2 regions of the Aeromonas sp. MTB genome follow, and region 2 is predicted to be linked to the other one. Evidence: predicted binding sites of a transcription regulator. Region 2 holds the regulator's gene; the other holds the start of a gene.
What was found. Region 2 encodes LexA, which represses DNA repair genes until DNA is damaged. Its sites were predicted from a motif close to ANCTGTNTNNNNANACAGNT; they were not measured.
Positions count from the first base shown of each region.

Region 1: the regulator LexA is predicted to act here: its motif matches at 6,755-6,774, upstream of umuD (translesion error-prone DNA polymerase V autoproteolytic subunit).

Region 1 covers NZ_CP147026.1:2,752,443-2,761,732, forward strand. Annotated here, with positions in the region: gene WBR25_RS12500 (hypothetical protein) at 1-49, shown strand, start outside; gene WBR25_RS12505 (helix-turn-helix domain-containing protein) at 52-312, shown strand; gene WBR25_RS12510 (hypothetical protein) at 506-712, shown strand; gene WBR25_RS12515 (hypothetical protein) at 709-909, shown strand; gene WBR25_RS12520 (hypothetical protein) at 887-1,198, shown strand; gene WBR25_RS12525 (hypothetical protein) at 1,195-1,452, shown strand; gene WBR25_RS12530 (replication endonuclease) at 1,449-3,749, shown strand; gene WBR25_RS12535 (hypothetical protein) at 3,959-4,795, shown strand; partial or broken gene WBR25_RS12540 (transcriptional regulator) at 4,868-5,020, opposite strand; gene umuC (translesion error-prone DNA polymerase V subunit UmuC) at 5,041-6,318, opposite strand; gene umuD (translesion error-prone DNA polymerase V autoproteolytic subunit) at 6,315-6,737, opposite strand; gene WBR25_RS12555 (hypothetical protein) at 6,915-7,358, shown strand; gene WBR25_RS12560 (P22AR C-terminal domain-containing protein) at 7,444-7,803, shown strand; gene WBR25_RS12565 (hypothetical protein) at 7,903-9,198, shown strand.
Region 2 covers NZ_CP147026.1:4,414,199-4,434,472, forward strand. Annotated here, with positions in the region: gene WBR25_RS20235 (ATP-binding protein) at 1-1,120, shown strand, start outside; gene trmL (tRNA (uridine(34)/cytosine(34)/5-carboxymethylaminomethyluridine(34)-2'-O)-methyltransferase TrmL) at 1,195-1,659, shown strand; gene dinF (MATE family efflux transporter DinF) at 1,673-3,034, opposite strand; gene WBR25_RS20250 (SCO family protein) at 3,037-3,663, opposite strand; gene WBR25_RS20255 (hypothetical protein) at 3,874-4,089, opposite strand; gene lexA (transcriptional repressor LexA) at 4,573-5,196, opposite strand; gene plsB (glycerol-3-phosphate 1-O-acyltransferase PlsB) at 5,401-7,824, shown strand; gene ubiA (4-hydroxybenzoate octaprenyltransferase) at 7,894-8,763, opposite strand; gene WBR25_RS20275 (chorismate--pyruvate lyase family protein) at 8,760-9,296, opposite strand; gene WBR25_RS20280 (flagellar basal body-associated protein FliL) at 9,442-9,876, shown strand; gene WBR25_RS20285 (hypothetical protein) at 9,989-10,153, shown strand; gene WBR25_RS20290 (DUF2799 domain-containing protein) at 10,174-10,506, opposite strand; gene WBR25_RS20295 (hypothetical protein) at 10,644-10,769, opposite strand; gene acuI (acrylyl-CoA reductase (NADPH)) at 10,844-11,824, opposite strand; gene WBR25_RS20305 (LacI family DNA-binding transcriptional regulator) at 11,857-12,879, opposite strand; gene WBR25_RS20310 (PTS sugar transporter subunit IIA) at 13,131-13,574, shown strand; gene WBR25_RS20315 (PTS sugar transporter subunit IIB) at 13,610-13,897, shown strand; gene WBR25_RS20320 (PTS ascorbate transporter subunit IIC) at 13,949-15,208, shown strand; gene waaA (lipid IV(A) 3-deoxy-D-manno-octulosonic acid transferase) at 15,287-16,552, opposite strand; gene waaF (lipopolysaccharide heptosyltransferase II) at 16,554-17,588, opposite strand; gene WBR25_RS20335 (glycosyltransferase family 2 protein) at 17,865-18,641, shown strand; gene WBR25_RS20340 (glycosyltransferase family 9 protein) at 18,693-19,730, opposite strand; gene coaD (pantetheine-phosphate adenylyltransferase) at 19,865-20,274, shown strand, end outside.

The DNA of each region.
Region 1 (9,290 bases), 1.7 Mb from region 2:
TTCTCTGTTCAGCTGCATCAACCCCTGCACACCTCAACAAGGAGCCTGACCATGAACGCACAACCGACCCAAATCAATCTGCTCAACCACCATGCCGCCAAGCGTCTTCGCCAGTTGCGGGAACAGTTGAAGCTGAGCCGCCCGAAGTTTGCCGACCTGCTGGGTATTCCGCCCACCACGCTCAAGAACTACGAGCTGGGATACCGCGAGATTGGCGGCGGTTTGTTCCTGCTGATTGCCAACCACCCGGAGCTGAAACGGCACATCGACTGGCTGCTGACCGGCATCGCCACACCGGAGGTGCAGCTATGAGACAGATCTTCCACCCCATATCCCAACAGGAGGCGCTAGCCGAGTTGCCGCGCCTTCAACAACGGCTGACCGCCAAAGCTCGCCCTGCCTCTTTTACCTATCGGGGGTCAGAGGGCAAATCCCTGTTAGTCCAGGCGCAGCAATCATTGCGCTGGCACCAGTTGTTTCACCACCTCAACCGGAGGGCCCGCCCATGAGTGACGCCATCAAGATTGCCAACCAAGCCCCCAAGGTGATCGAGGGTCTGCTAGCCGAGATGTTTGCCGCACGCGCCGAGGATAACCGCATCGCCCTGGGCGCACTCTACTCGGGGGATGAATACATCCAGGTGCAACTGGTGGTGACCAGCAAGCCTGCGGATCTGCTCGATGACGATTTGGTGATGGGGGATGAGGCATGAGTACCACGCTGTTCACCCTGGCCAGCCTGAAAGAGTGGCTGGCCCAGAACGAATCGAAACTGCTGCCGACCGCCCCGCTCTGCTGTGGTGGTGAACTCGGTATCTCGATCCGCATCGAGGCGGGCCATATCGCCATCGATGAACCGGACTTTCAAGCAATAGATGAGGCATGCGATGAGCAACTTCGAACTGTTTGAGCTGGACGCCCAACAAGAGCAGAGCGAAGCCGGCCCTGCTCATATGCAGCCCACCACACCGGTTAGCCAGCTGACCACCCACTGGTTTGCCGCCCGCGCCGAGTTTATCGCGGCGGGCTGCGATGCCAGAGGCAACCGGGATCAGGTAGCCGAGCTGCTGGCGCTGGGCGCAATGCGCACCGTCTACTGGTTGGCCGCTGCAAATCTGGAGTTGGCACTGGCCCGGGAAATTGCCGAGTGGTGGGCAGAGTGCGCACCACTGCATGGACAGGGGGAGATCATCAAATGAGCCATGGACTGCAATGGGAGCTCACGCTCCTGCAAGATCGCTGGCAAGCCACCTACCGGGAAGACGAGGCACGGCTGCGCCTTTATCAGCGAGAGCTGGCCCATGCGCGCCGGCTACCTGCCCGCCCCCACGCCAGCATCAGGCAATTGCTGCGCCAGTGTGCGGCCGCTCGCCGATTGAAAGAGCACGCCAAAATGAGCGTTCGTGGCTGCCAGTCCCACATCAAACAGCTATCCGGTTATCTCTCTGCATGACCAGCAAGACCAAACGCCTGCCGCTGTCGAAAAGAACGCTGCGGCAGCGCATCGATACCCTTTGCAACTCTCTGCCCGGCGTCAACTTTGACGCCGCTTTTGCTGGTGACCGCGGCCAGTACGATCTGCTCTGGGCCATGCAACTACTCGATGGGCTCTCCACCGAGTTGACCAAGAACCTGTTCAAGCAGTACATACGCCGCCGCAAAGACGGCAGCTTTAGCCACTGCCGCTCCGCCAACATCTGGTTGCGGGAGCGAACCAAGTGGGTGCGGATGCAACTCCAGGCCATCCCGGTCGATCCGAAACAGATGCGCGATGAGACCGGCCGCAAACAGATTGCCCACCAGTTCGCCAACCAGACTGCAGCCATTTACAAGCACATCGAGCAGGACATCAAAGAAGGTGCCGAAGCGGATCTGCTGCTGACCTGGGAGCTGATACGCCAGCCTGCAGACCAGTGGGGTTTTATCGGCGAGCTGCCGAAGTTCAAAACCGAAGAGGCTCGGGATAACTGGATCTTGAGCGTGATGGTGCGCCTGCTCTCTGCCAAGTGGTGGGAGAAGCGCGTCAACCGCTGCTGGGACAGGCTGCAAGAGCACATCAATATCCTGCTCGGCAAAGTGCGCAAGGGCGTATCTGCTTATGTATCGAACGCCACCATGAAGGTGGTACGCGAACGCAAGCGGGCCATGATGCGCTGGCTGGCCGAGTCAGAAGTGGTGAACGAGCGTTATGACCTGGTCGTGTCGATGAAGGATTGCTGGAAGGCCAGCAACGCCAACCCGGTGAACCGCCGCAACGAAATGATGGTGCGGGCGCGAGGGTTCAATGACTATGCCGAGGAGCAGGGTCATGTGGGGGTCTTCTTCACCTGGACAGCCCCGAGCCGCTTTCATGCCTGGACACAAAAGCACAATGGCAAAGCGGTAGAGAACAAGCGATATCAAGGGGCCACGCCGCGGGAGACCTGCGCCTATCTGGCCAAGCTATGGAGCCGCACCAGAGCTGCCCTCAAACGGTGGAACGCCCCCGTTTATGGATTTCGCGTTTGCGAGGCTCACCACGACGGCACCCCGCACTGGCATCTGCTGCTATTTATGCGCCCGGAAGATCGCAACCGGGTGATCGGTATTCTACAACGCTATGCCCTGACCGATGACCACGAAGAGCTGGTACGGGATATCAAGGGCACCCCACCCTTTACCGACTTTACTCCCCGCTTTGACTGGAAAGAGATAGACCCGGCCAAGGGGGATGCCGCCGGCTATCTCGCCAAATACATTGCCAAGAACATCGACGGCGCCTACCTGGACGATGACGAGGAGGCCGGTACCGCCGCCGATGAGGGTGCCCTGCATGCCGTAGCTTGGGCCAGTTGGTGGGGCATTCGCACCTTCCAGCAGATCGGAGGTGCTCCAGTCGGGGTATGGCGTGAACTGCGCCGCATCAGCAACGCCAAGAAGAATGCCGATCTGGTGGGCCCACCCAAGCCAGTGCTGCAAGACCCGCGCTTTGAGGCGGCTCGCTTTGCCGCAGATAACGGCATCTTTCGCTGTTACCTGCACGCCATGGGCGGTGCACTGGCGACCCGTGCCGAACACCCGATCAAGCTGGCCCACCTCATTGAGGAGCAAGCCAACAGCTACGGCGAAGACATCAAACGCCTGATGGGCATTACCTCCGCTCGCCTTGGCATCAAGACCCGCCTGCAAGGGTGGGAAGTGATGCCTGCAGGTACCTATGTTGCCAATAGAGCCGCCGAGGCTGCAGCGAGGGGGGTTGGGGTTAAGCTGGGCGACAGCCCGGCACCTTGGAGCTCTGACAATAACTGTACGCTACCGGATCCTGATGCCTTCACAGAGCAGATCATGAGGGAACAATGGGGGTTATCGCCCTTCTCCATCGACCGATTACGGGCTGGGGCCAGTGTCAGGTCAGACGGTTTCACCCTTTGGCTAGAGAACGGCCAGGTGCAGTCGTGCAGAGCGCTACCAAGCGAGCCGGATTGGCAGCTAGAGGGACTACAGCATCCCAAACAGGAGCAGCCTGATGAATACGCAGTACCAAAAGGGGATCAGGACTGGCCGATGCTGGTTGAGTTGTGCGGCAAGGTCTACCAGGCACAAGGCCACGCCGGGGCACACCGCTGGATCGAAATGCTGCCCAAGACCTATCAGTCCGAGATGTGGCGGGTATTAGAAGGGCACGATGCACAGGAAGCTGCAGAGCTAAAGGGTACGGACAAGAGTAGTCTGAAGCTCCAAGAAAGAATCAGGTTAACAACCCTTGGATAGTTTACTTCCTGCGGTACTAACCAGCCTAAAATTACTACTATCTATGATGATCTTCACATTTTCGAATGTGGTGTCATATGGACAAGGATGGCCCTGAAGTGAGATGCTAATTAACAAGACAATTTTTTACGTGACATATCGTGACAACTACTACGTTTAGATTGAGCCGCAAAGGCGCTGCTATGGCAAGTGATCGGCGAGTCTCATTCATGGATGAAAAAACCGGTAAAGTCAGCCATTGGCAAGACTTTCCCAAATACAAAAAATCATTTTCTTATCAAGATGTTATGTATGGATTTGCTGGTACAAACCGAGTTTATACTCTCTTTTTGTACAACATGCAGAAACTATCTGTAGATGACAGAAAAACCGAAGACGTTAATCTGCTCGACTGGGTAGCTCAAGTTGCAAAAGACCAAAAGCTGGACTTTATGATGATGCGCTATGACGGCACATTGCAGGTTTTTGGGTATCTTGCCGATTTTGATGCGCTGTATGATTCTTCATCAGGAGGATTGACAGTTGAACAACATGGTATAGGATCTGGCTCCCAATCTCAGGTCTATAAAGACAATAAGAGTAGTCCATGCCCATCCTCACCGATTAAAGCTATCATTGATAAAAACGAGCTTGCTCTAAAACAGCTCGAGCGTAAGGTAAGGAAAAGAGGCGCTGCGATCGAGTCCATATCGATAGATGAGAAAATTACAGAGTGTCGAAACATGGGTAGTGACCCATTCACAGGTGGGGGTATTGTTATGACCAAGCACACATCTCAAGATAAGATTTTTGCTGAACAGTTATCGGTTCTTGGCAGTATCGACGGGGTTGCTGCTATGAATAATACCTATGCTTTCTGTTCACTTGATCCGACCGTAGAAAAAGCGAAGCTGGACAAATTGGGCTTTAAACCGAACCAGAAGAGCTCTCTGGATACCGTTACAGAAAAAAAAGATACCCTTATATATCAAATGGTTAGTGATGACTTTGCTTCAATGAAACAGAAGCAACAAGCGAAGTCTTCAGCAAAAAAACTAAATGTATAAAAAAACGCGCGCAAAGCGCGTTTTTTTATGCGCCGATTTCCCCCATATCAATTTGTTAGTATTCCTTGCGCATTATTGACCTGTCAAACCTTGGAACATCAACTGCAGCCCCTCTGGCGTGAATGACCCATAAAGCTCAGCACCAGCTGGTTGGTGGTCTTGGCCGAAGGGCTTAAGATGTGGGCGAGCGACAAGGTGGCCACATTCAGCGTCAGTCCTTTGGCAAAGATAGATTCGAATAAAACTCACTTAACCACCGGTAGCTCGCCGAGAGCGGTGGTATAGCGGGGGCTTAGCTGCTCCCGCTTCATCATCCACTCTCGAGTATCCCGGCCGCGGGCCGCAAAGTAGACCTTCCCAAGCCGTCCCTGGTTGATCTTGTCGATGACCTGCATCAGCGCCTCGCTGCGTGGGGATTGCTGCTGTGCGGCGAACAAGTCGCCCTGCTGCATGCTAGCTGGGGTGAAGTCGGCCAGCATGACGCCACCTTTCTGGTAACGCTGCTCGTCGCGCCAGATGCGGGGGAGCAGCTCGGGGATCAGGGCCAGCAGCACCCGAGTGTCATGGGTGGGCATGGCCAGCTTGGTACTCACCTGGTTGCCGTAATAGGGCTCCCGGTCGCTGAACGGACTGGTGCGAATGAACAGGGTCACATGCCGGCAACACATCCCCTCCCCCCGCAGCTTCTCGGCGGCCCGCTCCATGTAGCCGGCCAGCGCCTGGTGCATGGGGCCTATCAGGGTGATGCGCTCGCCGAAGGAGCGCGAGCAGATGATCTGCTGCTTGGCCTGTGCCTCTTGTTCCAGCTCGGCGCAGGGGATCCCCCGCAGCTCCTGCACCGTGCGCTCGACCACCACGCCATAACGGCGCCGCAGCGCCTTGGGGTCAGCGGCGACCAGGTCGGCCACCGCCTTGATGCCCTGGGCTTCCAGCTTGGCTGTGAGCCGCCGGCCAATGCCCCATATCTCGTCCACCGGGGTGATCGCCATCAGCCGGGAGCGCCGCGCTTCATCCCGCAGATCCACCACCCCTCCGGTGGCCGGCCACTTCTTGGCGGCGTAGTTGGCGAGCTTGGCGAGGGTCTTGGTGGGTCCGATGCCGATCCCCACGGTCAACCCGGTCCACTGCTGCACCCGCTCGCGAACTTGGCGGCCATAGGCCACCAGGTCACCCGCCCACGACTCGCTCAGTTCGATAAAGGCCTCGTCGATGCTGTAGACCTCCACCGCTGGGGCCATCCCCTCCAAAATGGTCATCACCCGTTGACTCATATCACCGTAGAGAGCGTAGTTGCTGGAAAACCAGACCCCACCCATGGCCTCGAAGAACTGGCGGATCTGAAAGTAGGGCACCCCCATCTTGATGCCCAGCGCCTTGGCCTCGGCCGAACGGGCCACCACGCAACCATCGTTATTGGAGAGCACCACGATGGGCCGCCCCTTCAAATCAGGACGAAACAGCCGTTCGCAACTGGCGTAGAAGTTGTTCACATCGACCAGAGCGACGGCGCAGCGCTTGTTCATGGGGTATCCACCTGATGCACGACAAAAGACACCACCCCGAAGATTTCCAGCTCCTGCCCCTCACTGAAATGGATAGGCCGATATGCCGGGTTGCCAGGGAGCAAGGCGACTGTGGGCTCAAGCTGCAGCTCCTTCACCGTGAACTCGCCATCAACTGCGGCGACCACCACGCTACCGTGCCTGGCCTTGCGGCTACGGTCGACGACCAGCAAGTCGCCATCGCGGATCCCGTGATCCACCATGCTGTCACCGGCCGCCCGCACGAAGTAGGTGGCCGCTGGATGGGCCACGCACAACTGGTTAAGGTCGATGGTCTGCTCGGTGTAGTCCTGCGCCGGCGACGGAAAGCCGCAGGCCACCGGGGAGAGAAACAGGGGTAGCTCCAACAAGGGAGCATCGGGAGCGGGTTGAGCAAACATGCTGGCAGTCTCTGTGATACTGTATAAACACACAGTATAGCAAGCCACCAAAAGCGGATCACCATTCGGCGTTTGGCTCCATCGGTCAATACGCGGGATAACTTGTTACTCGGGGTGGACCGAGTTCCTGAATCGGTTGTAACCTAAAGCTACTTCTGCGAACTAATGGAAAAAAACTTGAATATTACAGACATAGCTACCCTCATCTCTCTCCCTGTCGCTGGTGCTGCTGCTTGGTTTGCATGGCTAAGTGCAAACTCCTGGAAAGAATCGAGCCTTCACGACTCCCGCACCAAAGCTGTCTCAGAATGGGTTGGAATGGCAGCTGCTTTCAGAGGCAGATTGAAATTTGTATACAAGGAAACTCTCCAATGGTCAGAGGATAAAGCCGAAATTGAATATGTCTCAAAGCATTTTTGGTCTTGGGTAGAGCTATGGCCCAGTGTGAAGGCGTCCTTGGATGGCGACTTGAAAGAACAAGCTGAAGAACTTTGGCAGAAAGTGCACGAAGCCTATTCAGCACTGATGAATTCTCAATGTACCGTAGACCAATTCGGGTTAACTGTACAAGCTGTCTATAATAGTGATTTATTAGAAAAGACATTAAAAACAACAAGTTAAACAATCACTACTTAACCAACTCAAGTTAAGGGAGGACGCTCACTTGTGTATGTTTCCTGCCGAAACTAACGTCCCCTTCCTTGTGATGAACCGATACCCTGCCGGTGGTGTTGTGCTGCTGACCAACGACGAACTGCATTCGCTGGCATGGCTCTGGCGCGCCGCCGATTACATGATGGGGGCCGCCCGCCGCATCTATCCCCTGCTCGAAGTAGCCGAACACCGCGAAGCCGGCACCAACTACTCCATCATCCACGAACACCCGATGACCCTGGCCGCCGCGCATCCTGGCCGACAAGACCCACCATATTCAGCCCGCCACCCACAGCAACCGCGACTGGAACAGGTTGCTCCCCCACCTGCACCGCCTTCCGATGCCAAAATGTTGGTAAATGTGACCGGTCACGCATTGCAAATACGTGACCGGTCCTACTACCACGATTAAAATGTCAGAATCTCAAATTCAGGTACCAAAAAGAGCTTTGTTTCTGTGCGTTTTCTTAAAGGCAATTCTGCTCAAGGTACCTAGACAAATAGAGGCTATATGGCATCACCACTTGAAGACTTAGATGAATTAATCTTGCGCTGTAGGGATGAAAAAGCACGGGCACACATAACTGAAGCTGTTGCAAGTTATCGAGCAGGTGCCTTTCGATCTGCCATTGTGGCTACTTGGATCGCAGTCTGTTTCGATGTTATTGAAAAACTAAAAGAACTAACCTTGGCTGGTGATAAAGAGGCCGAACTGCAAGTACAAGCCATTGAAAAAACGCATCGAACAAATGATGTTACAGCGGCCTTGAAGTTTGAGCGCGAGTTACTGGGCCTCGCTAAGGACAAATTTGAACTACTTTCGCCGATTGAATATGAAGACCTAAAGCGCCTTCAGGACGACAGAAACCGATGCGCACATCCTTCCCTATCATCAGATGATCAAGCTTATACACCACCTGCGGAGTTGGCTCGCCTGCATATACACTCAGCAGTTATTCATCTACTTCAACATCCTCCTGTTCAAGGGAAATATGCGCTTGAAAGATTACTGAAAGAGATCGATTCAGACTACTTTCCTACCACGGTAAAGGAGGCTCAACTAGTTTTTCGTGCTGGCCCATTAAGGCGACCTCGCGATTCACTTGTTAGAAGCTTGGTGATCGTGCTTTGTAAGGTGCTTTTGACGGAAAATGATCAATGGAGGAAACGAACTCAGCGAGTTACAGCAATTAAGGCTGTTGATTCACTTCATCATGCTGCCAGTTCAAAGGCAAAAAAAGATACGCTATCTAAATTATTTAGAGGTGTTGAGGACAAGGACATCCCCAACGCAATAAACTTCCTAATAAATCTTAAAGAGTCATGGGAGTTTTTAGAGGATGATATTCAAGAGAAATTGAAAAGATTTGTTCTCAGCCTAAATACTGAACATTTTTCTCGGTTCATAGAATCTTTAATTGAATACCAACCATTGAAGCCACAAGCGCAAATCCGTTTGCGACGAGCAACCAAGCAAGACCTCAAGAAAATATGGTTAGGGTTTGGAACTCCAACTGAAGTTTTAGATAGAATAATTGATGTATATCTTCAATCAAATACGTATGACGAGGCTAATGACTGGGCTAAGGACTTAAGCCAAATCGGGTCCGATTTTTCTGCAGAACAAATACGTAAAATATTAAGCGGCATTGCAGATAATGACCAAATCATAGGAAGCTTCCAGCTAGGAGCTTTAATTAGCAGCCTTCGTTCAACAAATACAATACCTGAAGAGGTGTTTGAAGAACTTCTACAGGATAACGGTCTGAACGAATACTGCCTAGCCACCCAAGATGATGACTTTTAATAAAACGGAACGGATTCCGAGTGAAAAGTGAAAGGATCTGACAGATTTTGAAGGATCACAAAAAGGATCTGAAAAGCTGCGCGCGGCCAGTG
Region 2 (20,274 bases):
GCTGCCGGTGGATAACGTCTACCTGCGCGACGAGAAGGGGCAGATCCAGTCCACCACCCATCCGCGCAAGTTCGTGGTGCGCTTTATGGTGGATGCCGATGACCCGGCCAATCCCATGCTGGGCAACGAGGATCGCAAGGCGATCGCCGGCCCCTTCCTGATGGAGCACCACGGTCATCGCTATCACGTCTATTTCGGCCTCAATGCCGAGAATCCCTACCTGTTCCTGTTTATTCAGGTGCTGGATCACCCGATCCGCATTCTGGGCATCTCGATGCTGGTCAGCACCCCGCTCTGCCTGCTGCTCGCCTGGCGGCTGACCCGCCCCATCCTGCAGTTGCAGAAATCGGTCTCCCAACTGGCGGCCGGCAATCTGGAGGTACAGATCCCCAACCTGGGAAGGGGCGACGAGATCGGCCAGCTGGCGGATAACGTCAGCCGCATGGTGGAGACACTCAAGAGCATGATCCAGAAGCAGAAACAGCTGCTTTCCGATATCTCCCACGAGCTGCGCAGCCCCCTCACCCGGATGCAACTGGCGCAGGCGCTGATCCGCCGCAAGCAGGGTGACAGCGCCGAGCTGGCGCGGATCGAATCGGAGATCGGACGGCTGGACAAGCTGATCGGCGATCTGCTGGATCTGTCGCGGGTGCAGCAGCATGTGGAGGCACCGGTGGTGCACCCGCTGGCCGACCTGCTGGAACCCATCCTCGAAGATGCCATGTTCGAGGCAAACCAGAGCGGCAAACAACTCAGACTGCCGCCGCTGCCCGCAGAGTCGATCCAGATGTGGCCAGAGCTGTTGGCCCGGGCGGTGGAGAACCCCCTGCGCAACGCCCTCAAATATGCCCGCGAGTTCATCAAGGTGGACTGGTATCGAGAGGGGCAGGAGTGGGTGATGACCATTCGAGATGACGGCCCCGGCGTGCCTGACGAGCAACAGGCGCTGCTGTTCCAGCCCTTCTTCCGGGTCGATGATGCCCGCAACGCCAAGACTGGCGGCACCGGGCTGGGGCTGGCCATCGCCTCGGAGGCAATACAGCGCCACGGCGGCACCATTGCGGCCAGCAACAATCACCCGACCGGGCTGACCATCACCATCCGCTTGCCCATCGCCTGATCCTTTTCATCCGGACGGGCGCTGGGTATGCTGGCGCCCCTTCTTGGCTTTACATCTCTTTGCAGGAGCTCGTCATGCTCGATATCGTCCTCTACCAGCCGGAAATTCCGCCCAACACCGGCAATATCATCCGGCTTTGCGCCAATACCGGTTACCGGCTCCATCTGATCGAGCCGCTGGGGTTTGAGTGGGATGACAAGCGGGTAAAGCGGGCGGGACTCGACTATCACGAATTTGCCGAGGTGAAGCGCTGGCCGAGCTATGAGGCTTTTCTGGCTGCCGTGGCGCCCAAGCGGGTGTTTGCCTGCACCACCAAGGGCCGCACCGCACACTCGGCAGCACAATATGCCCTTGGCGACGCCCTGCTGTTTGGCCCGGAGAGTCGCGGCCTGCCCATCGAGATCATCGAGAGTCTGCCATTCGAGCAGCGGCTACGCATCCCTATGGTACCCCAGAGCCGCAGCATGAACCTCTCCAACGCGGTGTCTGTCTTTGTCTACGAGAGCTGGCGCCAGCTCGGCTACGACGGTGCCATGTAAGCGCCACCGATGATCAGTGGCGGGCGTCGAGCAGATGCCCGCTGCGCTCCAGCCGCCAGCAAGTGACCCCCAGCGACAGGCCGCGCCCCACCATCAGCGCTGCCATCGCCGCCCATAACGCGGCCACGCCCCACGACTGACAGAGCCACCAGATCGGGAAGAAGCCGCCAAACGCGGCCAGCAACATGCTGTTGCGCATCTCCCGCGCCCGGGTCGCCCCGATGAACACGCCATCCAGCAGGAAGCACCAGACCGCCAGCAAGGGCATGGCGATCAGCCAGGGAAGCTGACGATGTGCCTCCGCCACCACGGCCGGAATGTCGGTGATATAGCCGATAAGGTGGGCACCGAAGAGGGCAAACACCAGGGTAAAACCACTGGCGATGAGGGCGGCCCAGCCCAGATTGAGCACGATGGCCTCCCGCAGTTTCTGCCGATCCCGCTGACCGATGGCTCGTCCTACCATGGCCTCCACCGCATAGGCAAAACCATCGAGTCCGTAGGAGATGAGCATCAGGAAGTTGAGCAGCACCGCATTGGCGGCCACCGCCACATCCCCCAGCCGCGCCCCTTGCAGAGTCATGAAGGCGAAGCAGAGCTGCAAACAGAGGGAGCGCAGGAAGATATCGCGGTTGAGGCCGAGCAGCCGCACCATGGGCGCGAGCTGCCGCCAGCGCTGCCAGCCATCCTGCCACACCGTCGGTGCCAGTTGCCGCAGCTGACGGCGTACCAGCCAGATCCCGACCGCCAGCGCGCAGTAGTCCGCCATGACCGAGGCCGCTGCCACACCCCGCACCTGCCAGCCGAGCCCCAGCACAAACAGGGCATCGAGCGCCATGTTGACCAGATTGGTGAGGATCAACATCACCATGGGGCTGCGGGCATCCTGCATCCCCAACAGCCAGCCCATGACCACCAGATTGCAGAGCGCCGCCGGGGCGCTCCAGATCCGCACCGCCACATATTGGCCCGCATAAAGCTGCACCTCGGGCGAGCCGCCACTCAGGGCGATCAGTCGTGGCAACAGGGGGAAGAGCAACAACAGCAGCGCCAGACCGAGAGCAATGGCCAGCCCCAGCGCCCGCAGCAGGGTATCGAGCTGGGCACGACCATCGGCGGCGCCGTGCGCCTGCGCCGTCAGCCCGGTGGTCGACATCCGCAAAAAGCCGAGCAGCCAGAAGATGAGGTTGATCAGGGTCGCACCGACCGAAACGCCCCCCAGAAACCAGGCCTGACCGAGATGACCGATCACCCAGGTGTCCACCAGCCCCAGCAAGGGGGTGGTGATATTGGAGAAAACCATGGGCAGGGCGAGCGCAAAGACAACGCGGTGGCGAGAGGGATCTCGCCACCAGGGGGCAACAGCTAGGGTCACGCTTAGTGGCCTGTCAGCTTCAGAATGCGGGCGAAGTCAGAGAGCATGGTAGCCATCTGCACCCGGGGCACCTGACCCGGCGCCACCTGCGGGCGGAATACCGCCTGCAGCTTGCCCTTGGGATTGATGAGCACGATGGAGGCGGAGTGATCGATCAGGTAATCCTTCTCCCCCTGATTGGCGATGGAGTAGATGAGCCCCAAATTGCGCACGAACGGGAACAGCTTGTCGTGGGGGGCAGTGGCCGCCTTGAATTCGGGATTGAAGAAGGCGGTATAGGTCTTGAGGCGTGGAATATCGTCACGCTGGGGATCCGCCGAGATAAACACCACCTGGCTGTCGGGCGCCATCTTCTTCAGCTGGTCATAGACGGAACGCATATCTGCCAGCGTGGTGGGGCAGATATCAGGGCAGAAGGTGTAGCCGACAAACAGGAAGGTCCAGTGCCCCTTCAGGTTGGCAGGGGTAAACGGCTGGTTGTCCGCATCGGTAAAAGCGAAATCATTGATGTCCCGCCCCGCCGGATAGTAGTCAGCCTGTTCCGGTTGCTCTGGCTGCGTGGCGTAGAACACCAGGATCAGGCAGGCTGTCAACAGCAGAAAGAGCAGGGGATAGCGGAGCTTCATCATAACAAGAGACCCTTTCAGTTCGAGGCAGATGGCCAGCAGTGACCGGACAAGAGGGAGGCATTGTACCCCAGCGAGCCGCCAAGGTGGTTCAACCTTGTGCAACGCCCTGTCAGGAGTCGACCATTTGGCATAATTAATCGCCAGTTGCGGCCATAAAAAAACCGGCCCCCTTGGGTGCCGGTTATGGATGGATTTGTTTGTCTCTTCTGCTCAGGGGCGAGCGTTACGCCCCTGCTGCAACATCTTGCCGATGGCCCGCACGCCGATGGGAATCACGGGTGCCAGCCAGCCCTCTTCCCCCTGGCGGTCACCGTGACCCCGTTTGAACAGCAGCACCAGACGCACCACCTTCTCTTTCGGGCATCCCAGCCAGAGCGTCCAGCGCGACCCACGATGGTGCAGCCAGAGACCGTAAAACCAGGTCATCCGGCTACCTTTGACGAAACGGGTGATTGACGATTCCGCTGGCGCAGCCCCAGCCTCTGAATCCCATGGCGATCTTGATGCCATACCAGTCCTCCTTGACCGACAGGTCATGTTGCTTCGTCGGCCTGAACTGGGAACAGGCCCGTCACGACTATCTGCAACCATTACGAGTGGTCCCCTTTGCCCGACAAGGCTCGGGATCTCCCCACTCCCCCTCATATCCCGTGAAGGTGTACTGCCCGATTCTCGTTGTTACCGGCCCTCCCGTCCCGGCGCATTGCGATGGTCAGAGGGAGGCGCCAAGGCCTGTCTCGGCGACAGGGCACTGATCTGAGCATATATCTGAAATGGATGATTGGTAGCCGGTCGCGCAGGACAAAAATGCCGCCGCCGATGATCTGTTTGATATGACAGGGAAAGTGCGCCAGAAACAGCACGGCCTCCCGAAGGAGGCCGTGTGGCAAACGCAGTTGGCGGGGATGATTACATCCAGTCAGCGTTGCGGATCACCCCGACAGCCAGTCCTTCGATGGTGAGCTGCTGGCAAGAGAGATCCACCTCGATGGGGGAGAGCTCTTCATTCTCTGGCAGCAGCCATACCTGACTGCCCTTGCGCTGGAAGCGCTTGACGGTGACATCCTCATCGAGACGGGCGACCACTACCTGACCGTTGCGCACCTCCTGGGTCTTGTGCACCGCCAGCAGATCGCCATCCAGAATGCCGATGTTCTTCATGCTCATCCCCTGCACCCGCAGCAGAAAATCTGCGCGCGGATGGAACAGGGCGGGATCAACCTGATAGTGGCTCTCGATATGCTCCTGAGCCAAGATAGGTTCACCGGCGGCAACCTTGCCGATGAGCGGCAAGCCGCTCTCTTCCAGCACCTCTTCCTCTTCGAGCAACAGGCGAATGCCGCGGGACGTGCCCGGCATGATCTCGATGACCCCTTTTTTGGCCAGGGCCTTCAGATGTTCTTCGGCCGCATTGGCCGACTTGAAACCAAGCTTCTGGGCGATCTCGGCACGAGTCGGCGGCATACCGGTCTCGCTCATATTCACCTTGATCAGCTCCAGCACTTCGGCCTGGCGGGGGGTAAGGGGTTTCATAGAATTGGCACCTGTCTTTTTATACAGCACACTGGCAGTATATACAGTGCAGTGGCCAAGGCAAGGCGCAGCTGACATTTGTCGCGACCAACCCCTCATTTACTGCTGTTTTGATCCTGCGCAGCTGACTCATCGTACCTCTCGGCGACAAGGGGCTGTCGATTTGCTATGCTCACGCCGCATTTTTTTGGAGAGCAGACGCACATGTCCCTAGGACAGAAGATTTCCAGAGCCATCTTGCAATGGCCGGTCAGCGGCTTGGTCAATCACAAGAGCCTGCCGGAAAATCCCATCACAGAACTCAATCTGGATCCGGCCAGACCCATCGTCTATGCCCTGAAAACCAGTTCGATCACCGACCTGATGACCCTGCAGCAGTGCTGCGAGGATCTCGGTCTGCCCGGCCCCTTCACGCCGCTGGAACTGAACGGCCAGCTGCTGCCGCGCTATGTCTGTCTGGATCGTCCGCCTCCCCTGTTTGGCAAACGCAGCAAACCGCTCCCCTTCCTGCAGGAGTTCCACCAGCTGCTGGATCTGCACAAGCAGGATCCCGAGCTGGATATCCAGGTAGTGCCCGTCACCCTGTTCTGGGGCCGCGCTCCGGGTCGGGAAGGGGAAGAAGCCTCCGGCCTCAACATCATCAGTAGCCTGGCGCCGAACCGGCTGAAGAAGGCACTCATCGTGATCCTCAAGGGTCGCGAAAATCTGGTGCGCTTCTCGCCGCCGCTCTCCCTGCGCTACATGGCCGACAAGCACGGCACTGACGAGGCCATCGCCCACAAGCTGGCACGAGTGGCCCGTACCCACTTCAGCCGCCAGCAGCTGGCTGCCACCGGCCCGAAACTGCCGAACCGCAACCTGCTGTTCAAGCAGTTGCTCGACTCCGCGGTGATCCAGCAGGCGATTGAAGAGGAGGCCCAGCGCGAGGGGATCAGCCTCGAGAAGGCGCAAAAGCGTGCCCATGGCTACATGGACGAGATCGCCTCCAACTTCTCCTACCGGCTGATCCGCCTGGGCGAGAGCTTCCTCGGCTGGCTGTGGAACAAACTCTACCGCGGTTTGTCGGTCAATGGCGCCGAGAAGGTGCGCCAGCTGGCGCAGGAAGGGCACGAGATCGTCTATGTCCCCTGCCACCGCAGCCACATGGACTACCTGCTGCTCTCCTACGTCATCTACCACCAGGGGATGGTGCCGCCCCATATCGCGGCAGGCATCAACCTCAACTTCTGGCCGGCGGGCCCCATCTTCCGCCACGGCGGCGCCTTCTTCATTCGCCGCACCTTCAAGGGCAACCCGCTCTACAGCACGGTATTCCGGGAATACCTCAACCTGCTGTTTGCCAAGGGTTACTCGGTAGAGTTCTTCACCGAGGGGGGGCGCTCCCGTACCGGCCGTCTGCTACCGCCCAAGACCGGCATGCTGGCGATGACCCTGCAGGCGATGATGCGCGGGCTGGACAGGCCGGTCACTCTGGTGCCGGTCTATCTGGGTTACGAGCACGTGATGGAGGTGAACACCTACCACAACGAGCTCAAGGGGAGTCGCAAGGAGAAAGAGAGCTTCCTGCAGGTGCTCGGCATTCTGCGCAAGCTGCGCAACTACGGCCGTGGCTTCGTCAACTTCGGCGAACCGCTGACCCTCAACAGCTACCTGAGCGAACATATCCCCGACTGGAAAAAGCACATCGGGGAAGAGGAGCGTCCGGAGTGGATGGCGGGCACCGTCAACAATCTGGCCGAACTGCTGATGACCCGCATCAACGGCGCTGCCGCGGTCAACGGCCTGACCCTGAGTGCGCTGGCGCTGCTGGCCGCCGAGCGCCACGCCCTGACCCGCGACGAGTTGCAGGCCCAGCTCAACACCTATCTGGATCTGCTCAAAGCGGTGCCCTACAGTCCGCAGAGCACCATTCCGGATGAGGATGCCAAGACCCTGCTGGATCAGGCGATGGAGCTCAACAAGTTCGAGGTGAGCGAGGACAAACTGGGGCAGATCATCAGTCTCGACCGCTATCAGGCGATCCTGCTGACCTACTACCGCAACAACATCCTCCACCTGTTCGCCATGCCCTCTCTGGTGGCGGCATTGATCGAACGGTGCGAAGGGATCTCCCGCAGCGAGATCATGGCCCGTTGCATCGACATCTATCCGCTGCTCAAGACCGAGCTGTTCCTGCGTTATGAAGAGGAGGAGCTGCCGGCGCTGGTCGACAGCCTGCTCGACGCGCTGCAGACCCAGCAACTGATCGAGACCCGCGATGACGGCTACTGGGTCAATCCGGCCAACCAGATGCGCCTGCTGCTGCTGGCGGAGAGCATTCAGGAGACCCTGCAACGCTACGCCATCGTGCTGACCCGGGTGCTGGCCCAACCCCATATCGAGGCGGAGCAGCTGGAGGCGGACGGCCTGATGATGGCAGAGCGCCTCGGCACCCTGCACGGCATCAACGCCCCCGAGTTCTTCGACCAGAAGCTGTTCAGCACCCTGATCCACACCTTGCGCAAAGAGGGCTACCTCTCTCCCGAGTGCAAGCCGGATCTCGGCCGCTTCCAGGCGCTGGCCGACAACATAGTGCCGCTGCTGAGCAACAAGATCCGCCGTACCATTCAGGCAGGCAATCAGCTCTGATCTGCAACGCAAACAAAGAAGGCCGCATGATGCGGCCTTCTTTTTTATCGGAGTCTGCGCGGGAACATGTCACGCCAGCAGGTAATCGAGCACCAGACCGGCAAACACCAGCGCCCCCACATAGTTGTTGTTGAGAAACGCCTGGAAGCAGGCTTCCCGCTGCCGCTCGCGAATGAGCCGCTGCTGATAGACAAACAGCACCGCCGCCCCCAGCAATCCCCAGTAATACCAGCCCCCCAGCGTCATCAGCTGCCCGACCGCCAGCAACAGCAGCAGAGTCGAGAGTTGCAGTACGCCAATGATCCGCTTGTCGTAACGACCAAACAGGATGGCGCTGGATTTGAGGCCAATCTTGAGGTCGTCATCCCGATCCACCATGGCGTACTGGGTGTCGTAAGCCACGGTCCAGAGCAGGTTGGCGAAGAAGAGCAGCCAGGCCACCAGCGGCAGGGCATCCGCCTGCGCCGCATAGGCCATCGGGATCGACCAGGAGAAGGCCATCCCGAGCACCAGCTGAGGGTTCGAGATAAAGCGCTTCATGAAGGGGTAACTCACCGCCAACAGCAGGGCGACAAACGACAGGCCGATGGTGAGCGGATTCATGGTCAGCACCAGACCAAACGAAATAAGCGCCAGCACGAAGAAGAGCGCCAGCACCTCCCACGGCTTGACTCTGCCCGTGGGCAAGGGGCGACCGGCGGTGCGTTTGACATGGCCGTCGAAGTTGCGATCCGCATAGTCGTTGATGACGCACCCTGCCGAGCGCATAAGAAAGACGCCGACCACAAACACGGTCAGCACCCAGAGATTGGGCAGGCCACCAGCGGCCAGCCAGAGCGCCCACAGGGTTGGCCACAGCAACAGCAGAGTGCCTATGGGCTTGTCGACGCGGGCCAACTGCATATAGGCAAGTCCCCGCTCCTTGGTTAACAGATTCACTCCAGCTCCTTGTCACAGACGAGAGAGGGCAGAAACAGCTCGTGCACCAGCAGTGGCCACTGCCCCAGAAACAGACGGGAACGACGCCCCCAGACAGTGGCGGCCGGGCAACGGGGATTGGCGGCAATATCGAAACGGGCCAGCTGCAGGTGATCACGGCGGGCAGGCTCATGGCCAAATACCCGCTCACCCAGCGGCTGCTCGCCAAGCTCGGCAATGCCGCTCCCTTGCAGTGCGTCATCGGCAAACAGGGTCCAGCCCAGCACGGCGGGCCCACGATCCCCATGCAGGATCACCTCGCGGCAGGTACCGGCCGGCGAGGCCGAATCCACCAGCCACTGCTCATCGGCAGTAAGGGCGACCGGGTGATTGCCCAGCCACTCCACCGAAAAGTGGCGATTGTGCTGACGCAGACGCCGGGTCATGGAGCCGGGCTCCAGCAGCCAGGGGCGCAAGCTGGTGGGCAATTCGCAACATTCGGGGGCCAGCCACCCGCTTAACGGCGTGAGGGGAACAGTCAACTCGGACTTCACAGCTTCACCATCCAGAGATTTCCGTGTTCAGGTTAAAATCCGGTTTATTATCCGTAAATCAATAGCGAAATGTAAGAACATCCGTGCTTGACGGCCCCGATGGCAACATCAAAAATGGGTTATCTCTTGCTGATGAGCCATCTATATGAAGATCTTCAAAATTCTGCTGGTGTTGTTACTGAGCTGTGGCGCCCTGCAGCAGCAAGCTCTGGCTGAAGATGAGCCGCCCGCCGAGGGCGCAGAGGGGGCTGCCAAGCCCGGTTTCTCCTACCACGCGCTCGATCCCGACATCATCACCAACTACCTGAGTGATAGCAAAACCCTCGGTTATATCCGGGTCACGGTAGAGCTGATGGCGGAAAACGAAGCCGACCTCAAACTGCTGGAGCAGCATGACCCGCTGATCCGCGATGCCATCATCCGTCTGATTGGCAGCAAAAATGCCGATCAAGTGAAGTCCCTGACCAACCGAGAAGAGCTGCGCAAGGAGTGCGAGACAACCGTCAACGAACTGCTGGTGAAAGAGACCGGCAAGAAAGCGGTGCGCGAGCTTATCTTCACCAAGTTCCTCTACCAGTAATCCCTCCCGAAACAATCGCTTATTGGCATATCGGCCAATAAGCGAGCTTTGCCGGTTTATTCGAAATGAAAATCGATTACAATACGGCCGTCAAGTCGTAGAGGTAGTCGTTATGGGCAGCAAAACCCTGTGTGAATGGCGCCGTCACGAGATCCCCACCGATCTCAAGGCGTTGCGCAAGATAGTCCGCAAACCCAAGTTTGTCTGCAGCAAGTGCGCCCGCAGTGCCAATGACAAGGGTTACCTCTGCCAACCGCTGCGCTTGAAAGAGGAGTAACGCCCCTCCCTGTCAGGGCGTTATTGGTCGGTCCACCCCTGACGTCCCTGTTCGAACAATCTGCGCGCCTGGGTATCATTCGGACAGACACCGCGATACTCCTCGCCTGAACGGCCAGCCAGATAGAGATGCTCGGGGCGGCAATACCATGCCAATCCCTTCTGATGTCCCTGCTTCCACAGTTCGGGATCCACCTTCTTGCCACACTGGCCCTGATGGAACTCGATCCGCTCGGTGGTGAAGCCCAGCTTGCCATCCGCCTCCCCAACCTCACTCCACACCTTCTCGCAAGGGTCATCGTTGGAGACACAGCCACCCAGCAGGGCAGCCAACAATATGATGGAGAGTCGCATAGTCATCCTTGAGCGTCATTTGGGCAGTTCATTCTACCCAGCGCCCCGCCCCTGACCAAGGACGAACGCTCAGCCGTGTGAGCGCGGCAAAAAAATCAGGCGGGCCCAAAGCCCGCCTGTTCGTTCAATGCCGTGGTTCACTGGTCATCGAAAGTGTCATCATCCTGCCAGCTTTCATCTTCCCACTGATCCAGCTCTTCTTCCCAGGAATCCGGCTCCCAATCATCATCAGAGGAGTCGTAATCCGGCTTGTGTCCACCCATCTTCACTCTCCTTGGATAGTTCACCCGCACTCCAATTTTATCCGGAATTGTCGGGCTCGCCAGTCAGAGAGAGTTCAAAGTTTGACCAGAGTGCGACCTGCGATCTGGCCTTGCGTGATGGCCTCGGCGGCCTCCACTACCTGCTCCAGCCCAATCTCGGTAACCGCCTGCTCAAAGAAGCTGGCAGGAAGATCCCGTGCCAGTCGCTGCCACGCCAGTTGACGACGTTCAAACGGGCACATCACCGAATCGACCCCCTGCAACCGCACATTGCGCAGGATGAAGGGCATCACACTGGTCGGCAGATCGAAACCGCCCGCCAGCCCGCAGGCCGCCACAGCGCCGCCATAATTCATCTGGGCCAGCAGCTTGGCCAGCACCTGACTGCCGACGGTATCGATGGCAGCGGCCCACAGCTGTTTTTCCAGCGGTTTGGCAGGCACCAGCAGCTCGCTGCGCGGCACGATGCGGCTGGCACCCAGTGCGGTCAGCATGGCGCCCTGCTCTTCGGGACGACCGGTCAGCGCCGCCACCTGATAGCCAAGGGCTGCCAGCAGGGCAACCGAGGTGGAGCCCACACCGCCTGCTGCACCAGTGACCAGCACCTCGCCGCTTGCGGGAGTAATACCCGCCTCTTCCAGTGCCAGCACGCAGAGCATGGCGGTGAGACCGGCGGTACCGATGCACATGGCCTGCCGCTCATCCAGCCCGGCGGGCAACGGCACCAGCCAGTCCCCCTTGACCCGCGCCTGTTCGGCCATGCCGCCCCAGTGCCCTTCGCCCACACCCCAACCGGTCAGCACCACCTTGTCGCCGGGCTGATAGCGGCTGTCGGCAGACTCGAGCACGGTACCGGCAAAGTCGATGCCGGGCACCAGCGGCCACTGGCGCACGATCTTGCCCTTGCCGGTGATGGCCAACCCATCCTTGTAGTTGATCGAGCTGTAAGCGACCGCCACCCGCACTTCACCTTCCGGCAACTGGCTCTCGGCCAGCCGGGTCAGAGTCGGTACGGTCTTGCCGTCTTGGTTTTCCAGTAACAGAGCCTTGAACATGGTTGCCTCTTTGATGACGTGTGAAACGGGGATCAGCTGCTTTGACGCTTTTGCAGTTGAAAATCGAGAGCCAGCGCAGTGCCCATCACGGGCTCCCCGGCCAGTTGGCGCAGGATCAGCTCGGCAGCCTCCTGCCCCATTTTCCGATAGGGGATCCTGACCGAAGTAAGGGTCGGATAACAGGCGCGCGCCACATCCAGATCGTCAAATCCGGCGATGGCGAGTTTGCCCGGCACATTCAAATGGCGGCGCTGGCACTCGAACAGCACCCCGGCCGCCAGTTCGTCGTTGACGCAGATCAGCGCGTCCAGCTCGGGCCAGCGCAGTAGAAACTCGCCCAGCATGGTGGCGCCAGTGCTGAAGCTGGGCCGCTCCGAGGTGTTGATGATGGCATCGGGGGAGAGGTAGTTGTCGAGCAGCGCCTTCTGCCAGCCCTGCATCCGCTGTTGTAGCATCCACTGCTCCTGACGGGCACAGAGAAAACCGATATTGCGGTAGCCCCGCTCGATAAGGTGGTGGGTGAGCTGATAACCGGCATCGAAGTTGGAGACTCCCACATTCATGTCGATGGGACTGCGGGCCATAGCACCCACTTCCACCACCGGCAGGCGGGAGGCTTTCAGGCGAGTACGGATCGTCTCGCCGGGATCGCCACCAAACAGCACCACCGCCGCCGGATTGTGCTGCAAAAAGCTGGTCAGCAGGCGCTCTTCCTGCTGTTTCAGATGCTGGGCATCCCCCAGCATGATCTGGTAACCCTCCTCGAGCAGGGTCTGTTGCAGGCCAGCGATCATCTCGCCACAGCCCGCTTCCGCCAGACTCGGGACGATCACTACGATGGTCTGGGAAGTCGCAGAGGCCAACGCCCCGGCGGCCCGATTGGGGATATAGCCGAGCTCTTCCACCGCAGCTTCGATGCGCTCGCGCATTCTGTCGGAGACCATCTCCGGCGTGCGCAGGGCACGGGAAACCGTCATGGCCCCCACACCAGCCAGCTGGGCCACATCGTTGAGGGTCACCCGACCCGTACTACGGCGCTTCTTTGCTTCTGACATCCATCCCATCCTCGACTTGCGGCTGCTCACTTTAAGGCAAAAGAGCGCCACTGACCATTTGCTCAAGGCCGATTCTACTCTCTTTCCCCCACAATGAGGGCAGGATGACTCCCGTTAATGGGTGAAGTGATAGCGCTATCACAGTTTGATGTTAGCGCTATCTGATAGCGCTAACTTTCGCGATCACCCTCACAGTTTCACCACCGCAAGATCGATAGATTGGCGCCATCTTAACTAGCCGGATCACCACCATGCTGACTCAACTGCTGACCGAGGATGTCATCCGCATCGAACCCGCCGCCCGCGACTGGCGCCACGCCATCGAGCTGGCCACGGCGCCCTTGCTGGCCAATGGCACCATCGAACCCTCCTACGTGGCGGCGCTGTTTCGCTCTCATGAAGAGCTCGGCCCCTACTACGTACTGGGCCCCGGTCTGGCGATGCCCCATGCCCGCCCCGAAGACGGCGTCAACCGGCTGGGTCTGGGGCTGACCGTCATCAAGCAGGGGGTCAATTTCGACTCCGAGGGCAACGACCCGATCCAGCTGCTGATCACCCTGGCCGCCAGCGACAGCAACTCCCACGTGGAGACCATAGCCCAGCTGGCCGAGATGTTTATGAATGAAGAGGACGTGGCGGCCATCATCGCGGCCGACACCAAAGGCGACATCCTGCGCATTCTGGCGCGCTACTGATCTGCGCCACTGCGCACCTGACAGAGGAAGAGACAATGAAAATTCTGGTTGTATGCGGTCACGGTCTGGGCACCAGCCTGATGATGGAGATGAGCATCAAGAGCATCCTGAAAGAGCTGGCAGTCACCGCCGAGGTGGATCACCGCGATCTGGCCTCCGCCGGCAGCGAAACCGCCGAGATCTTTGTCGCCACCCGCGACATCGCCGAGCAGTTACAGAGCATGGGCGTCAACGGCCGTCTGGTGGCCCTCGATAACATGGTCGACAAGGCCGCGATGAAAGAGAAACTCGCCATCGCCCTGCGCGAACTGGGCGCCCTCTAAGGACCCTCCATGCGGCCTGCGGGCCGCATCTTCCATTGCCAGGAGCTGACCATGGAATTTTTCAACTTTCTGATGTTTGACGTGCTGTCCGAGCCCGCCGTGCTGGTCGGCCTGATCGCGCTTATCGGCCTTATTGCCCAGAAGAAACCGGTGACCGAGTGCATCAAGGGCACGGTCAAGACCATCATGGGTTTCGTCATTCTGGGAGCCGGTGCCACCCTGGTGATCAACTCGCTGGGTGACTTTGCCGTCATCTTCCAGCACGCCTTCGGCATCAAGGGGGTCGTCCCCAACAACGAAGCCATCGTCTCCATCGCCCAGACCTCGTTTGGCAAGGAGATGGCGATGATCATGTTCTTCGCCATGCTGGTGAACATCCTGATCGCCCGTCTGACCCCGTGGAAATTCATCTTCCTGACCGGTCACCACACCCTGTTCATGTCGATGATGGTGGCGGTGATCCTCTCTGCCGGCGGTATGAGCGGCGTGCCGCTGATCGCGGTGGGCAGTCTGGTGGTCGGTGTCGCCATGGTCTTCTTCCCGGCCATCGCCCACCCCTTCATGAAGCAGATCACCGGCTCCGATGACGTGGCGCTGGGCCACTTCTCCACCTGCTCCTACGTGCTCTCCGCCCTGATCGGCGCCAAGTTCGGCAACAAGGCCCACAGCTGCGAAGATGTGCAGGTGCCCAAGAGCCTGCTGTTCCTGCGCGATACCCCGGTGGCCATCTCCTTCACCATGGGCATCATCTTCCTGGTGACCTCCGCCTTCGCCGGCCCCGAGTTTGTCTCCAGCGTCGCCAAGGGCAAGCACTGGTTCATGTTCTCCCTGATGCAGTCCATCACCTTCGCCGCCGGTGTCTACGTCATCCTGCAGGGTGTGCGGATGGTCATCGCCGAGATCGTTCCGGCCTTCAAGGGGATCTCCGACAAGCTGGTGCCGAACGCCAAGCCGGCACTCGACTGCCCCATCGTCTTCCCCTACGCCCCCAACGCCGTGCTGATCGGCTTCCTGTCTAGCTTTGCCGCCGGTCTGGTGGGGATGGCGCTGCTCTACGCCATGGGCCTGACCGTCATCATCCCGGGCGTGGTACCGCACTTCTTCGTCGGCGCCGCTGCCGGGGTGTTCGGCAACGCCACCGGTGGTCGTCGCGGCGCCATTCTGGGCTCCTTCGCCAACGGCCTGCTGCTGCTCACCATTCTGCCGGTCTTCCTGCTGCCAGTGCTGGGCGACCTCGGTTTCGCCAACACCACCTTCAGCGACTCCGACTTCGGTGTGGTCGGCATCCTGCTGGGGCTGATCGTTCGCTAATTCCGGTCACCGCCAAAAACAAAACGGAGCGCATCGCGCTCCGTTTTTTTATGGCTGAGATGTATGAAAGGCTGAAACTCAGTCGTTCTCCAGCGCGGTGAGACAATGAGAGAGGGTGCGCGCCAGGGCTCCCTGATTGCGCAGCACCACGGCGCGGGCCTGCTCGCCCATCTCGCGGCGGACGTTGCCGTCGGCAAACAACTGGCTCACCCGCTCGCCCAGCTCGGCGGCATCGGCCACGATGGCGGCGCCCCCCTGAGCCACCAGCTGACGAGTGATATCGCTGAAGTTGAAGTAGGCGGGCCCCGTCAGGCAGGGCTTGCCGAGGGCTGCCGGCTCCAGCAGGTTGTGACCGCCAATCTTCACCAGACTGCCACCGACAAAGGCCACATCGGCCGCCGCCAACATCAGTGGCAGCTCGCCCATGGTATCGCCGAGATAGACCTTATCCTCCGCACGCACCACAACACCATCAGTGCGCCGCACGCAGCCGTAAGGGGCACACAGCTCGGCCACCCGGTCGAACCGCTCGGGGTGGCGTGGCACCAGAATGAGCAGCGCGTCGGGATGGCGTTTGAGCAGCAGATCGAAGGCGGCCAGCACCTGCTCGTCCTCACCCAGATGGGTGCTGGCGGCGATCCAGACCGGCCGCTCGGCGCCCAGCTGCTGGCGCAGGGCGCGCCCTTTGGCCCGTACCTCGTCACCAAACTGGATGTCGAACTTGATGGAGCCGGTCACCGCCAACCGCGAACGATCGATGCCGAGGCGGGCGAAGCGGTCGGCATCATCCTGATGTTGACAGAGCAGATGGGTCAGCGGCCGGCTCAGGGCGTCGAAGGCGCCGTGGAAGCGGGCATAACGCTGGCAGGAACGCTCGGAGAGGCGGGCGTTGATGATGGTCACCGGCAGGTGACGCGCTTCGCAAGCGGCCAGCCAGTTTGGCCACAGCTCGGTCTCCATCACCCAGAGTGCGCGCGGCTTGAAGGTGTCGAGAAAGGCAGCAATGGCCCAGGGGTAGTCGAGCGGCGCGTAGCGATGGATCACCAGACCCCCCAGCCTGGCAGCCTGATCGGCGCCGGTGCGGGTGGTGGTGGTGAGCAGGATCGGCAGATCGGGCCGCTCCGCCTTGAGGGCACGAATGAGCGGCGTGATGGCCAGCGTCTCCCCCACGCTCACCGCATGGATCCAGAGCGGCGCCTCCTGTCCGGTGGCGGGCAGCCGCCCGAGATGCTCGGCCCAGCGCTTGCCAAAGCCGGGCTTGCCTTTCTTAGGCTTATAGAGGGCCAGCAGCGCCAGCGGCAATCCCAAGTGGATCAGCAGGTTGTAGAGCAGACGATAGGGCATCTTACTGACTCTGCTCCAGCTTCTTGCAGGCATCGACCACCTGCTCCGGCGCCAGATCGATCAGGCACTTGAGATGGCCGAACTTGCAAGTGCGCTTGAAGCAGGGGCGACACTCGATGTCGGTGTGGACGATCTCGACCCGATCCGCCAGCGGCGGGGTGTAGAGCGGCGAAGTGGAGCCATAGACACCCACCAGCGGCCGGTTGAGGGCGGCGGCGATGTGCATCAGGCCGGAGTCGTTGGAGATGACCCGGCCGGCCAGCGCCATCAGATCGATCGCCTCGTGCAGGCTGGTCTTGCCCGCCAGCACGTGGCAGTTGGGGCGAGTCAGCAGGTTGACCCGATCCCGGATGGTGTTGGCCACTGGTACATCCTTGTTGGAACCGAAGATCCACACCTGCCACCCCTCGTCCAGATGCTGTTGGGCCACCACGGCGTAGTGCCCTTCCGGCCAGCGCTTGGCCGGGCCGAACTCGGCACCGGGACAGAGCACCAGCACCGGGCGGGCGCGATCCAGCCCCAGCCGCTCCAGCGCCTTGCTCTGGTTTATCAGATCGACGTGGAGCGCCGGATGCGGAATGGTCGGAATATCGGCCCGGCTCTTCATCTGCGCCTTGGGATAGGCGAGCGCCAGATAGCCCTCCACCATCAGCGGGAAGGCGGACTTGTTGCTGCGCATATCGTTGAGCAGGCCATAGCGGCTCTCACCCTTCCAGCCGGTACGCACCGGAATGCGGGCAAACCAGGGGATCAGCGCCGACTTCATGGAGTTGGGCTGGACGATGGCCTGATCGTATTTTTCGGCGGCCAGCTGCTTGCCGAGGCGGCGGCGTGCCACCAGCTTGAAGTCACCGTGGCCAAGGGGCATGGTGATCGCCTTGTCCACCTCCGGCATCCGCTCCAGCAGGGCACAGCACCAGGCGGGGGCCATCACGTGCAATTCGCACTGTGGATGGTTGGCCTTGATCGCCTTGTAGAGGCTCTGGGACATCACCATATCGCCGACCCAGGAGGGGCCGATCACCAATATTTTCATCACGCGTCTTCTCTCGGGACTGGCCCGGCGGTTAATCATCACTGGGCGAGATTATGCCCCAAGAATGACTGGATAAATAACAGAAGATCCTTGGCAGACGCTGCCGTCACCCCATTTTTCCAGCGGTGCCCCTCTTCCAACCGGACGAGACGAGACAGGCAAACAGCTGATAGAAACGGGCAATGGCGGCTCTCTCTTTGACCCGTTTTTCCGTTAGAATGGCCCATCAATACGCATTCGACCCGCCAGCCGGGCAATAACCGTGAGCCCACATTCGTGAAAAAACCGACTCTGGCTGCCGTTCTGATCGTCAAGAATGAAGCCGACAACCTGCGCAAGTGCCTCGCCTCCCTCGACGGACTGGTGGACGAGATCGTCATTCTGGACTCGGGCAGTCAGGACGAGACCCCGGCCATTGCCGCCGAATTTGGGGCCCGTTTCTTCGTCAACGCCAAGTGGCCCGGCTTTGGCAAACAGCGCCGGCTGGCCCAGTCCCACGTGCAATCCGACTGGGTGCTGTGGCTGGATGCCGACGAGCGGCTCACCCCCGAGCTGAAAACCGCCATAGCCAACGTGATGACCAATCCGGCCAGCGAAACCATCTACTCGATCCCGCGCCTCTCCTGGGTGTTTGGCCGCTTTATCCGCCACAGTGGCTGGTATCCGGATCGGGTGCTGCGCCTCTATCCCAAGGCACTCACCAGCTACAACGAGGCGCTGGTGCACGAAAAGGTGGAAGTACGGGCCAACATGAAGATCGTCAATATTCATGGCGACCTGCTTCACTTCACCTATCGGGATCTGGAGCACTATCTGGTGAAATCCGCCGGTTATGCCCGCGCCTGGGCCGATCAGCGCACCGCTCGCGGCAAGAAGGGCTCCCTCAGTCAGGGGCTGATCCACGCGGTCGGCTGCTTCCTCAAGATGTACCTGCTAAAAGCCGGTTTCCTCGATGGCAAGCAGGGGTTGCTGCTGGCGATCCTCTCCGCCCACTCCACCTTCGTCAAATACGCCGACCTCTGGGTGCGCCAGCAACCGCAGCAGCCGGAATAACCGTCATACGAAACAGGGCCCCGCGGGGCCCTGTTTGCATTGTTGCATACGTTATTTGCGCCAGAAAGGCGCCGCCCAGCGGGCCATCACCGGCACCATGGTCTTGGGATCGAGTTGACTCATATCCTCAGGATGGTCGCTATCCTCCGGCGGGCTGAAGGCGAGGTGACGCCCTTCGCTGTTGAGGGGCTTCCAGCGCAGCGGAGTCGCGGAGCGGCGCATCGGGAAGAAACCGATAGTCGGCACATCGAGCGCACCGGCGATATGGAGCGGGCCGGTACTGCCAGCGATAAACAGGGCTGCGTTGGCCAGCACCTGACAGAACATCGGCAGACCATCGCTGGAGCGGTAGATCCAGCCATTGCCACCGTGGGCCAGCAACTCGGCCGCCAGCTGTTCGGCCATCTTCTCCTCGCCCGGGCCTGCGGTCAGCACACACTGCAGCTCGGGGCAGGCCTGATTGAGCTTGATGATGATACGGGCATACTGCTCGATGGAGAGGTTGTTGGCCGAACCGCCGCTACCGGCATGCACCATCAGCCAGGGGCGGCTGGCATCGAGCTTGAGCTTGAGTGCCAGCTGTTCGCGCACCTGCCGCAGAGTCTCGTCATCGAACCGCAGGAAGGGGGTCTGGGGCTCCACCACGGCCATCTGCTGATCGGCCAGGAAGCGGCGGATCAACTCCAGATTGTACTCGGATTCCGGCTTCTGGGAGCGGGAGCGACGCTGCACCAGTCGCTGGTTGTAGAGCACTTGCGCCAGCTTGGTCGCCGGGGCCAGCCGGTAAGGGATGTGCGCCTTCCACACCAGCATGGCGTTGCGGGAGTTGGAGAAGAGGCAGATGGACGCGTCGAACGCCGCCGCCTTGATCCGCGCCAGCAGCGCTCGCTGTTGCTCCTTGTCGGCCCGCACGCCCGGATCGATGATCACCTCGTCAATCCAGGGGCAGAGCCGGGCCAGCGGTGCCGTGTAGGCCGGAACCAGGGCAGTCACATGACACTCCATGGATCCTTTGAGCATGGCGAAGCTAGGCCACGCCAGCATGAAGTCACCAATCTTGTCATTGCGAACGACCAGAATACGTTTCATAAAAAATCCCTTTGCTCCCTGTCACCAATGCAAGGAGGCTTGATGCGCGATGGCGTATTCTTGCCTGATGCACTGCTATTCTCAAGCGACGACCTTATAATGCGACCAAATTTCCAGGTTGCAGGACCGCAAAGATGACTACCAGGGTAATTTATCCCGGGACGTTTGATCCCGTTACCAATGGCCACGCCGATCTCATCGGCCGGGCCGCCAAGCTGTTTGACGAGGTGGTGGTCGGGGTCGCCAACAGCCCGAGCAAGCGCCCGCTGTTCGATCTGGCAGAACGTGTCCAGCTTGTCCAGCAAGTGACCAGCACGCTTCCCAACGTCAAGGTGGTGGGCTTCTCCGGCCTGCTGGTCGATTTTGCCAAAGAGCATCAGGCCAACGTGCTGATCCGCGGCCTGCGCGCCGTCTCCGACTTCGAGTACGAGTTCCAGCTGGCCAATATGAACCGCCGCCTGATGCCGGAGCTGGAAAGCGTCTTCCTCACCCCGGCAGAGGAGAACTCCTTTATCTCCTCCACTCTGGTGAAAGAGGTGGCGCT